One region of the Kitasatospora azatica KCTC 9699 genome, then DNA from elsewhere that is predicted to be linked to it. Evidence: riboswitches for the same ligand, from Rfam matches in the RefSeq annotation. Region 1 holds a riboswitch; each other region holds the start of a gene.
The links. A riboswitch is a leader RNA that binds a small molecule or an ion and turns the genes downstream of it on or off. The one in region 1 is predicted to bind cobalamin.
Positions count from the first base shown of each region.

Region 2: it holds a riboswitch for cobalamin, as region 1 does, so the genes downstream of both, BR98_RS16810 (ribonucleoside-diphosphate reductase subunit alpha) here and cobN (cobaltochelatase subunit CobN) in region 1, are expected to answer to the same signal.
Region 3: it holds a riboswitch for cobalamin, as region 1 does, so the genes downstream of both, BR98_RS09935 (cobalamin biosynthesis protein) here and cobN (cobaltochelatase subunit CobN) in region 1, are expected to answer to the same signal.

Region 1 covers NZ_JQMO01000003.1:4,991,718-4,995,730, forward strand. The annotation lists gene cobN (cobaltochelatase subunit CobN) at 1-2,657, opposite strand, end outside; cobalamin riboswitch at 2,691-2,838, opposite strand; gene BR98_RS32895 (hypothetical protein) at 2,974-3,453, shown strand; gene BR98_RS32900 (class I SAM-dependent methyltransferase) at 3,575-4,013, shown strand, end outside.
Region 2 covers NZ_JQMO01000003.1:1,279,687-1,283,699, reverse strand. The annotation lists gene BR98_RS16820 (glycosyltransferase family 4 protein) at 1-296, shown strand, start outside; gene BR98_RS16815 (cellulase family glycosylhydrolase) at 318-1,553, opposite strand; cobalamin riboswitch at 1,688-1,817, shown strand; gene BR98_RS16810 (ribonucleoside-diphosphate reductase subunit alpha) at 1,974-4,013, shown strand, end outside.
Region 3 covers NZ_JQMO01000002.1:2,167,640-2,171,652, reverse strand. The annotation lists gene BR98_RS09940 (cobyric acid synthase) at 1-1,390, opposite strand, end outside; gene BR98_RS09935 (cobalamin biosynthesis protein) at 1,387-2,376, opposite strand; cobalamin riboswitch at 2,409-2,615, opposite strand; gene BR98_RS09930 (helix-turn-helix domain-containing protein) at 2,806-3,516, shown strand; gene BR98_RS09925 (alpha/beta hydrolase) at 3,626-4,013, shown strand, end outside.

The DNA.
Region 1 (4,013 bases):
CGGGAGGCGTCGTCCCAGACCGGGCGGACGCCGAGCAGCGCGAAGGCCTCGGCGATGTCGTCACCGGCGGTGCGCATCGCGCTGGTGCCCCAGAGCGAGAGGCCGACCGAGGGCGGGAAAGCGCCGTCGTTGTCCGCCTGGTAGCGCTCCACCAGCGAGGCCGCCAGCGCCTGCCCGGTCTCCCAGGCCAGCCGCGAGGGCACCGCCTTGGGGTCCACCGAGTAGAAGTTGCGCCCGGTCGGCAGCACGTTGACCAGCCCGCGCAGCGGGGAGCCGGACGGCCCGGCCGGCACGAAACCGCCCTTGAGCGCGTGCACCACGGCGTCCAACTCGTCGGTGGTGGCGGCGAGTCGGGGCACCACCTGGCGGGCGGCGAAGTCCAGCACCTCGGCGACGGCGGCCGGCAGGCCCTCGGCCACCTTGGCGACGGCCTCCGGCGCCCAGTCGGCCGCCTCCATCGCCTCGACCAGCTCGCGCGCCCTGGCTTCGGCCGCGTCGGTCGCACCCAGGGTGAGTGCCGCCTCGTCCAGGCCCAGCGCCTCCCGCAGACCCGGCAACGCGCTGACGCCGCCCCAGATCTGACGCGCCCTCAGGATCGACAGCACCAGGTTGACCCGGTCCTGGCCGGCCGGTGCCTGGCCCAACACGTGCAGGCCGTCACGGATCTGAGCGTCCTTCACCTCGCAGAGCCAGCCGTCGACATGGAGCAGGAAGTCGTCGAACCCGTCGTCCTCCGGCCGCTCGTCCAGGCCGAGGTCGTGGTCGAGACGGGCCGCCTGGATCAGGGTCCAGATCTGCGCCCGGATGGCCGGCAGCTTGGCCGGGTCCATCGCGGCGATGTTGGAGTGCTCGTCCAACAGCTGCTCCAGGCGCGCGATGTCCCCGTAGGAGTCGGCCCGGGCCATCGGCGGGACCAGGTGGTCCACCAGGGTGGCGTGCGCCCGGCGCTTGGCCTGGGTGCCCTCGCCCGGGTCGTTGACCAGGAACGGGTAGATCAGCGGCAGGTCGCCGAGTGCCGCGTCCGGCCCGCAGTCGGCGGAGAGCGCGGCCGTCTTGCCCGGCAGCCACTCCAGGTTGCCGTGCTTGCCCAGGTGTACGACGGCGTCGGCGCCGAAGCCGCCGTCCGCCTGCGCGGCCGCGATCCAGCGGTAGGCGGCCAGGTAGTGGTGGCTGGGCGGCAGGTCGGGGTCGTGGTAGATGGCCACCGGGTTGGCGCCGAAGCCGCGCGGCGGCTGCACCAGCACCAGCAGGTTGCCGGCGCGCAGGGCGGCCAGGATGATGTCGCCCTCCGGGTTGCGGCTGCGGTCCAGGTACAGCTCGCCCGGCGCCGGACCCCAGTGCTGCTCGACCCGCTCGCGCAGCGAGGCCGGCAGCGTCGCGTACCAGCGGCGGTAGTCGGCGGCCGGGATCCGGACCGGGTTGCGGGCCAACTGGTCCTCGGTCAGCCAGTCCTGGTCGTAGCCGCCGGCCTCGATCAGCGCCTTGATCAGCGCGTCGCCCTCGTGCTCGCCCGCCACGGGCTCCATGCCGGGGAACCCGTCCCCGAGCTCCCAGCCCTCCTCGCGCAGCCGGCGCAGCAGGCGGGCCGCACTCGCGGGGGTGTCCAGACCGACCGCGTTGCCGACCCGGGCGTGCTTGGTCGGGTACGCCGACAGCACCAGCGCCAACCGCCGTTCGCCGGCCGGGATGTGGCGCAGCCGGGCGTGCCGCACCGCGATCCCCGCGACCCGGGCGGAGCGCTCGGGGTCGGCGACGTAGACCGTCAGCCCGTCCTGGTCCAGTTCCTTGAAGGAGAACGGGACGGTGATCAGTCGCCCGTCGAACTCCGGCACCGCGACCTGGGTGGCGGTGTCCAGCGGGGAGAGCCCGTCGTCGCTGCCCTCCCACTGCTCGCGCGACCAGGTGAGGCAGAGCGCCTGCAGGATCGGCCGGTCGAGGGCGGCGAGTGCGCCCGCGTCCCAGGCCTCCTCGTCGCCGCCGGCCTGCGCGTCGGCGGGGCGGGTGCCGCCGGCCGCCAGCACCGTGGTCACGATCGCGTCGGCGCGGCCGAGTTCGGCCAGCAGCTCGGCGGGGGCGCCGCGCAGCGAGGAGCAGTAGAAGGGGCGGGCCTGGCCGCCGGCGTCCTCGATCGCCGCGCACAGGGTGTCCACGAAGGCCGTGTTGCCGCTCATGTGGTGCGCGCGGTAGTACAGCACCGCGACGGACGGACCCTCGGTGCGGCGGGGCTCCCGCTCCAGCGGACCCCAGTCCGGGGCCGAGGCCGGCGGTGCGAAGCCGTGACCGGTGAGCAGCACGGTGTCGGAGAGGAAGGCGCCGAGCTCGGCCAGGTTGGCCGGGCCGCCGTGCGCGAGGTAGGCGTGCGCCTCGGCCGCCAGGCCCGCCGGGACCGTGGACAGCTCCATCAGCTGGGCGTCCGGCGCCTGCTCGCCGCTGAGCACGACGACCGGGCGCGGCCCCGCCAGCAGCGCGTCCAGGCCCTCCTCCCAGGCCCGACGCCCACCGAGCAGCCGGACCACCACCAGGTCGGTGCCCTCGACCAGCTCGGGCAGGTCCTCCGGCCGCAGCCGGGCCGGGTTCCCCAGCCGGTAGCCGACCGGGCCGGTACTGGCCCGGGCCGACAACAGGTCGGTGTCGGAGGTGGAGAGCAGCAGGATCATGCGGCGGCCTTCCTCGGGGTCCGCGCCCCGGGCTGGTGAAAAGGACGGCAAGGAGTTCCTGGCTCCCACGGTTGTCGAGCCGTGGTCACAGTGGCGGGACCGCACCGGCTTCGCACCGGTTTCCTCCCCTGCGCCGTCACTGGCGTGAGCGCGCCGGCCGGCCCGCCCGGCGTCATCCTAACGGGCCGGATGCACCCGATATAGCCGCGATACAGCCGCGATACAGGTCCTCGGCAGTCTCTTCCGCAACGGGCCACCAGCCGGAGGCAGGTGACCGACAGTCTCGACCCGACAGTCTCGACAGGGGATGGTGGACATGCGTGGATTCATGCGGAAGCTCGCGGTGGGCGCGGCGCTGGCGGTGGTCGGTGGCGGTCTGACCTTCGCCTCGGCCGGCCCGGCCGCGGCCGGCGGCTGGGGCTGCTCCGGCAGCGAGGTCAGCGGCTCCCCCTATGCGGTCACCAGCAGCTCGGGCAGCACCGTGTACAGCAACGTGCACCTCTACTACGACTCCGCCACCGGCAACAACTGCGCGGTCAACGTGAAGGCGGGCAGCCTCTACGGGATCTCCAGCTACGTGGACGTCACCCTCGAGGAGTGCGCCCAGGACTCGGGCAGCAGCTGCACCACCGTCGCCATCTCCGCCGACCCGGGCGGCGCCAGCCCGCTCTACAAGTACTACGCGGGCCCGGTGAGCGTCCCCGGCCGGGGCCACTGCATCAGGCTCTTCGCCGAGACCGACAACGCGAACAGCACCGACGACGGGACCATCTACCTCGGGCCGTTCCACTGCTGACGTGCTGCGATCAGCCCGGGATGAGCGCGTCCCACTGATCCCGGCTCGGGCCGTCGTGGGTCGGCGAGAAGTCCGGGCGGGCAGCCAGCCAGGCGCCCGACGACGTACTAGGGTCGCGCGCATGACTGAGCCCTCCTATCTGGCCGAGCTTCGCGAGTCGTACGACACCGTCGCCGGCGACTACGTCAAGCTCGTCAACTCCCCAGCCGCGATCGACCCGTTGGGACGCGCGATGCTGGCCACGTTCGCCGAACTGGTCCGGGCAGCCGACCTCGGGCCGGTAGCCGATCTGGGCTGCGGGCCGGGCCGTGTGACGGCGCACCTGGCGGATCTGGGGGTGTCGGTGTTCGGCATCGACCTGTCGCCGGAGATGATCGGGCTGGCCCGACAGGCGTACCCGGAGCTGCGGTTCGCGGTCGGATCGATGACCGCGCTCGAGCTCGGGGACGAGGAGCTCGGCGGGATCCTCGCCTACTACTCCACCCATCACACTCCGCCGCAGTGGCTGCCGGTGGTGTTCGCCGAGTTCGCCCGCACGCTCGCGCCCGGCGGCTGGCTGA
Region 2 (4,013 bases), 3.7 Mb from region 1:
AGGCGGAGTCGTTCGGGATGGCCCTGGTGGAGGCGATGGCCTGCGGCACACCCGTGGTCGGCTCGGCCGTCGGCGGCATCCCGCACGTGGTGACGGACCGCCGGACCGGCCTGCTGGTCCCGCCGGGCGATGCCGGCGCGCTGGCCGGGGCGCTGCGCGAGCTGCTGACCGACGGCCCGCTGGCCGACCGGCTGGGCGCGGCCGGCTGCCGGCAGGCGCGGGAGCACTACGACTGGGACGACCTGATGACGCGTTACCTCGAGCTGTTCCGCAGCCTGCCGAGCGAGCCGCGGTAGCGCTCAGCGTCAGCGGCTCTGCTACCTGCTGTGCTCGTAGGCCAGGATCGCGGCCTTGAGGGCGGCCAGCGCGGGCTTGGGCGTGCCGTCGAAGTGGCGCAGCCCGTAGAACATCGAGCGGTGCTGCTTGTCCGCGGCCTGCCCGGTGTCCTGGTCGGAGAACCAGAAGACCGCGCCCACATGGGGGTTGGCGGCGGCTGCCTGCACGGTGTCGGTGGCGATCGCGGCCTGGTAGGCCTCGGTCACGTGGGTGGTGTCCGGCGGGATGGTCTTGCCGTCGGTCGCGGTGCCGGGGCCGTTGGTCGGCGCGCCGGTCTCGGTGATCCAGATCGGCAGGTCGGGGGTGCCGTTGCCGGCCAGGATCGACACCAGGTTGCCCTGGGCGCTGCTGATGTCCTCCATGGCGGTGCCGAAGGAGGTCTTGGCGCTCGGCAGGTACGGATAGGTGTAGGGGTGGTAGCTGATCGCGTCGACCACCTTGTTGCCGCCCAGCTTGCAGACCGCGGTGAGGAAGTCGCCCTGCGAGACGTAGGCGATCGACGGATCGGTGCCCACCGCCGCCAGACCGCCCATCAGCACGTAGGCCTGCGGGTCGGCCTGGCGCAGCGCCTTGCTGGTGGCGGTCAGCAGCTCGGTGTAGCCGGCCGGGTCGGGCTTGGGCGCCCAGAACGGGATGTTCGGCTCGTTCCACACCTCCCACATGTGCACGCCCTGCGATGCGTAGCGCTTGGCGGCGTCCCGGGCGAAGGCGGCGAACTTGGCCGGATCGGCCGGCGGGCAGGCGTCGTCGGTGCTGCAGCCGGCCTTGCGGGCCCACTTCGGCGTGTAGCCGATGGTGGCCAGCACCTCCAGGCCGCGGGCCCGGGCGCCGTTCAGCACCCGGTCGAAGCGCTGCCACTCGTAGGTCTTGGGGCTGTCCGGCTGGATGTCGTTCCAGGACAGGTCGACCCGGATCCACTTGGCGCCGGAGTCGACGGCGTCGCCGAGGCCGACCGCGAGCTCCTGGTCGTTCTTCCAGGTGAGGGTGTCCCCGTAGGCGAGGCCGATCGGCAGCGGCTTGCGCGGGTCGCTCAGCGAACTCGGCGCCGACGGCTTGGTGCTGGTCGCGCCCGGCGAGCCGGACTTCCCGTCGCTCCCCGGCTGGACCGAGGGCGAGGCAGTGGTGACGGTACTGGCCAGAACGGTCGCGAGCGCCGAGACGAGGAACGCCACCAGCGCCACCAGTATCTGCTGCCTTCTCCCCGTGTGCTTCAGCATGCGCTACAGGGTAGGCCAGCGGGCTGTGCGCCAAGCCCCTCGGGGCCCCGGAAGCCACGTTTCGCAACCGTCCGGTACTGGGTCAGACACCGCGCGCGACACTACATATGGGGCTACTCGCAGGAGTCCGCACTACATGTATGCTCACTCTCGCTGTCGACGCAGGGGAATCCGGTGTGAGTCCGGGACTGCCCCGCAGCGGTGAGCGGGGCTGCACACGAAGGGCCCGCAAGTCCGAGGACCTGCCGACGGTGTGCCACCCGGCCTCCCCGCAGAGGCCTCCCAGCACTGAAGTACCGTCCGGCCTCGCGGGTGGGCCAGGGTTGACGCGCGCGCCGGAACGTTTCGGCGTGCCGTTTTTCCCTGCCGCGCGCTCCTCCGGACGAGCCCGTCCGCCGCCGCCACAGGAGAGAGTGCGCCTTGACCGTCGCTGCCTCAGTTGCCCTGCCCTCACAGGGTTCTGCCGACGAAGCCCAGACCGACCCCGGTACTGCGCTGCTTCGGCTGCTCACCGACCGAAGCACCGACCTCCCCCAGGTGGACCCCGGCCACGTCGCCGCCGCCGCGCTGCGCGGCCGCCATGCCGGTTCGGACTTCGCCGAGCTGCGCGGGCTGGCCGTGGACGCCGCCGCTTCGATGATCGCCGAGGACCCGCAGTACTCGAAGCTGGCCGCCCGGCTGCTCGCCCAGGAGATCCTGGACGAGGCCGCGAGCCAGGGTGCGGTCTCCTTCGCCGCCTCGATCGCCGTCGGCCACGCCGAGGGCCTGATCGGCGACACCACCGCCGCCTTCGTGACCAAGCACGCCGCCGCCCTGGACGCGCTGATCGACCCGCAGGGCGACGACCGCTTCGAGTACTTCGGCCTGCGCACCGTGCAGTCCCGCTACCTGCTGCGCCACCCGATCACCCGCAAGGTGGTCGAGACCCCGCAGCACTTCCTGCTCCGGGTGGCCTGCGGTCTCGCGGTCGGGGACAGCGAGCAGTCGGTGGCCGAGGTGGCCGAGCTGTACCGCCTGATGAGCCGTCTGGAGTACCTGACCAGCTCGCCGACGCTGTTCAACTCCGGCACCCGGCACCCGCAGATGTCCAGCTGCTACCTGCTGGACTCGCCGCTGGACAACCTGGACTCGATCTACTCGCGCTACGCCCAGATCGCCCGGCTGTCCAAGCACGCCGGCGGGATCGGCCTGTCGTACTCCCGGATCCGTTCGCGCGGCTCGCTGATCCGCGGCACCAACGGCAAGTCCAACGGCATCGTGCCGTTCCTGCGCACCCTGGACTCCTCGGTGGCCGCCGTCAACCAGGGCGGCCGGCGCAAGGGCGCGGCCTGCGTCTACCTGGAGACCTGGCACGCGGACATCGAGGAGTTCCTCGAGCTGCGCGACAACACCGGCGAGGAGGCCCGGCGGACCCACAACCTCAACCTGGCGCACTGGATCCCGGACGAGTTCATGCGCCGGGTCAACGCCAACGCCGACTGGTCGCTCTTCTCCCCGGCCGACGTGCCGGAGCTGGTCGACCTGTGGGGCGAGGAGTTCGACGCGGCCTACCTGAAGGCCGAGCAGGCCGGCAAGGCCGTGCGCACCATCCCCGCGCAGACCCTGTACGCCCGGATGATGCGCACCCTGGCGCAGACCGGCAACGGCTGGATGACCTTCAAGGACGCCTCCAACCGGGCCGCCAACCAGACCGCGCTGCCGGGCCGCACCGTGCACTCCTCCAACCTGTGCACCGAGATCCTGGAGGTCACCGACGACTCCGAGACCGCGGTCTGCAACCTGGGCTCGGTCAACCTGGGTGCCCACCTGGCCGACGGCGCGTCAGCCGCCGACCTGCTGAACGCGATGGACTGGGAGCGGCTGGACGCCACCGTGCGGACCGCGGTGACCTTCCTGGACCGCGTGGTGGACATCAACTTCTACCCGACCACCGAGGCCGGCACCTCCAACTCCCGCTGGCGGCCGGTGGGTCTGGGCGTGATGGGCCTGCAGGACGTCTTCTTCCAGCTGCGCCTGGACTTCGACTCCGCCGAGGCCAAGCGGCTCTCCACGCTGATCGCCGAGCGGATCATGCTCACCGCGTACGAGCGCTCCAGCGAGCTGGCCGAGCAGTTCGGGCAGCACCCGGCGTACGGCGAGACCCGCGCGGCCCGCGGTCAGCTGCACATCGACCATTTCTTTGAAGACCAGCACAGCGGCTCAACGCCCCAGTGGCAGGAGCGTTGGGACGCGCTGCGCGCCACCATCGCCCGCACCGGTCTGCGCAACTCGCTGCTGCTGGCGATCGCCCCGACCGCCACCATCGCCTCGATCGCCGGTGTCTACGAGTGCATCGAGCCGCAGGTCTCCAACCTGTTCAAGCGCGAGACCCTGTCCGGCGAGTTCCTGCAGGTCAACCCGTACCTGGTGCGTGAGTTGAAGCAGCTGGGCGTCTGGGACCAGCAGACCCGGGACGCGCTG
Region 3 (4,013 bases), on a different contig from region 1:
CCGCCGCGAAGGAGGTGTCGGTCGAGGGCACGAAGGCCCGCCCCGCCATCGCCGCGACCTCGCGCAGGAAGGCCCGCCGGAATCCGTCGTTCTCCAGCGCCCCGTGCCAGGTGGTGCCCCAGACCGAGCCGACCCGGCAGCCGTCGAGGCTCTGCCCATGGTCATCAGAGATGAACGGCTCCCCGCCCTCCACCGAAACCAACCCGTGGTGGATCTCGTACCCCTCCACCCGCTCGCCGTACGCCTCGCCCACCGGCCGTCCGAGCACCTTCTCACGCCCGAACTCCACCGCCACCGGCAGCAGTCCGAGCCCGTCCACGGCCCCGGCGCCCGACTCCACCTGGTCGACGATCCGCCGCCCGAGCATCTGGTACCCGCCGCACACCCCCAGCACCGGCTGCCCGGCCGCCGCCCGCTCCCGCAGCGCCCGTTCCAGCCCGCGTTCGCGCAGCCAGGCCAGGTCCGCGACGGTGGCCCGGGTACCGGGCAGCACCACCAGATCGGCGTCGGCCAGCTCCTCGGGCCGGGTGGCCCAGCGGACCAGCACCCCCGGCTCCTGGGCCAGCGCGTCCAGGTCGGTGAAGTTGGACAGCCGCGGGAACCGCAGCACCGCCACCCGCAGCACGTCGGCGCCGAGCGGACCCTCGGACACCCGATCGACCACCGTCGACAGGTCCAGCGAGTCCTCCGCGTCCAGCCACAGGCCCGCCAGCATCGGCAGCGTGCCCAGCACCGGACGGCCGGTCAGCTCGTGCAGCATGTCCAGGCCCGGCTTCAGCAGCCGGGCGTCGCCGCGGAACTTGTTCACCAGCCAGCCCGCCACCAGCCGCTGGTCCTCGGCGCTCAGCAGCGCCAGGGTGCCGTACATCGCCGCGAACACCCCGCCCCGGTCGATGTCGCCGACCACCAGAACCGGCAGGTCGGCGGCCCGGGCCAGGCCCATGTTGGCGATGTCGCGGTCGCGCAGGTTGATCTCCGCGGGGGAGCCGGCGCCCTCGCAGACCACCACGTCGAAGCGGCCGCGCAGGTCGGCCAGGCACTCCAGCGAGCGCTCCAGCAGGTACGGCTTGCGCTCCCGGTAGTCCAGCGCGCCGACCTCGGCGATCGGACGGCCGAGCAGCACCACCTGGCTGCGGCCGTCCGCACCGGGCTTGAGCAGCACCGGGTTCATCGCCGCCTCCGGCTCCACCCGGGCCGCCTGCGCCTGCATCACCTGGGCCCGGCCGATCTCGGCGCCGTCGGTGGTGACCATCGAGTTGAGCGACATGTTCTGCGCCTTGAAGGGGGCCACCCGCACCCCCTTGCGGGCCAGCCAACGGCAGATCCCGGCGGTCACCACGCTCTTGCCCGCATCCGAGGTGGTGCCGGCGATCAGGATCGCGTTGCTCATATTCGTCCCCTCCAGAGAACCCGTGCCGAGAGACCCCGTGCCGAGAGAACCCGTGCCGTCAGAACCCGTGCCGCCACCGTCGTGCCCAGCGCCAACAACCCGACCCGGCGCGACAGTCGGCAGGCCCGCTCGATGTCCGAGACCGCCACCGGCCGCAACTCCGCACCCAGTACCGGCCGGTGCTCCACCCTCTCGCCGTACTGCAGCGTGCCGCCCAGCCGGACGCCCAGGGCGCCCGCGAAGGCCGACTCGGCCTGCCCGGCGTTGGGGCTCGGGTGGCTCGACCCGTCCCGGCGCCAGACCTTCCAGGCGGTCGCGGGGGAGTCGGCGGCCGCCACCGTGAGCAGCGCGGTGAGGCGCGCACCGGGCCAGCCCGCCACGTCGTCCAGCCGCGCGGCCGCCCAGCCGAACCGCCGGTAGCGGGGCGACTTGTGCCCGACCATCGCGTCCAGCGTGTTGACGGCCCGGAAGGCGAGCAGCCCGGGAGCCCCGGCCAGCGTGCCCCAGACCAGGGCGTTGACCACGGCGTCGGCGGTGTTCTCGGCCACCGACTCGACCACCGCGCGGGCGATCTGCTGCTCGTCCAGCGCGCTGGGGTCGCGTCCGCACAGGTGCGGCAGGCGCTGCCGAGCCGCCGTCAGGTCCTCGGCGGCGAGCGCGGCGCCGATGGTGCGGGCCTCCCGGGTCAGCGAGGTGCCGCCGAGCACCGTCCAGGTGGCCAGCGCGGCGGTGACGGTCCGTCGGGCGGAGCCGGCGCGGCGCTGCAGGGCGGCCGCGCCGAGCGCGACGGCGCCCACGCCGATCGCGGTGTGCAGGGCCCCCGCGCCCCGGTGGTCGCGCCACAGCACACGTTCCAGGGAGCCCGCCGCCCGGCCGAAGGCGGCCACCGGGTGACCGCGGCGGGGGTCGGCGAGCGCGGCGTCGGCGGCGTAGCCGACCACCGCGCCGAGCGCGTATCCAAGCGCAGGCGGCACGGCGCGCTGCATCGAAGCGTGTCCTCACTCAGGGTCCGCGCCCTGGATCGACGTAACCGGAGGCGAGAGTCTCCTGGCTCCCGGGTACAGACGCACGCCCGGGCCCGCTGGTGGAGCCGGCTGATGTCACTGCCGGCGGTCCTGTGGCGGACCGCCGTGACCATCTCTCGAACGTGCTCCCCGGTGACAGTGGCGGGACCGCGCCGGATTCGCACCGGCTTCCTCTGCTTGCCTCCGTTTGGCCCAAGGATCCCATCACGCGCCGGAACCGGGCGTCAACCAGGCGCCACCGCCGCGAACGGAGTGGTTGATCACACCGGCGGGGGCGCCGGTTCAACGCCCGTAGCTGGTGAATCGTCCAATGCCGTGTCAAGGCCCGCCGCCGCTCTTCGTGCGTTCAGCGGCTGGGGGCCGGATCGGCCCGGCCCTACCGTCACGGGCATGCGAAGAAGCAGGCCCCCCGCCCCCGCTCCGGTCCCGTTCTCCCCCGAGGCCGCCCGCGCCCATCGCGCCGGCCTCGGACTCACTCCGGAGCAGGTGGCGGCGGGGATGGCCGCGCACGGCGTACGGCTGCCGGCGGCCCATGTGCTCGGCTGGGAGAGCGGCGTGATCCGCCCCGGCGAGGAGGAGTTCATCGCGCTGGCCCGGGCCCTGTGGTGCCCGGCCGCGCAGTTGATGGGCACCGCGCCGGACTCGCTGCGCGACTTCCGGGTGGCCCGCGAGCTGACCCAGGAGCAGACGGCGGCCCGGATCGGGATCGGCCTGCACAGCTACGCGAGCGCCGAGCAGACCGGTCGCTGGAGCGGGGACGCGGACCAGAGCGCCGCCCTGGTCGAGGTGCTCGGCCTGCGGCTGCGCGACCTGGTCCGGATCACCGGCGTGGCCGAGGAGCTGGACCAGCGGCTGCGCCAGTGCGTGGACGGCCGCTGGCAGGCGCAGCTGAAGGCGGTGGCCAAACTGGTGCCGGTGCCGCGGGAGAGCATCGCGACGGCGCTCGCCGCGCTGCAGAACGAGCACCAGGTGCCCTCGCACTGGGGTTCCTCGACCTGGGGTCCCGCGACGCCCGCGGTCGAGCCGGAGCCCGCCGAGCCCCCGTACGACCGTTTCTGGGCGCTGCTGGCCCGCACCGACACCGGCGGTCTTCCGGTCTAGGCCCTTGACGTAGTCCGTCCCAACGGCGGCGCTGCGGTGGCCGCCCCGACCGGAACGCGATGAACTGGACGGACCCGTCCGACCCGCCATCACCACCCCGGGGAGAGCCATGCGTTGGGGAACCGCCGTCGCCACGGCCACCGCCGTCGCCATCGCAGCGGGCGCGGCCGCCCTGTTGATCGGACGTCGGGTCTCCGACCTCAGCCTGCGCCCCGCCACGGCCGAGGGCGGCCAGGCCAAGGGCGAGCCGGCGCTGCGGGTGCACGAGGTGGGCGCCCGGGAGGTGGTCCTCACCCGCACCGTGGCCAGCGCCCGGCGCGGCCGGTACGCGCTGGAGTGGCCCGGCGGGCACGCGGTGGTCGGCGAGGTGCTGGGCACCGGTCCGCAGACCGTCACCCGCCGCCTGGAGCTCACCGCCGGCAGCCCGCTCGCGGCCGGCACCGAGGTGGAGTTGAGCACCCGGGTGCTGCGCGGCGACCCCGGCTCGGCCTGCGGCC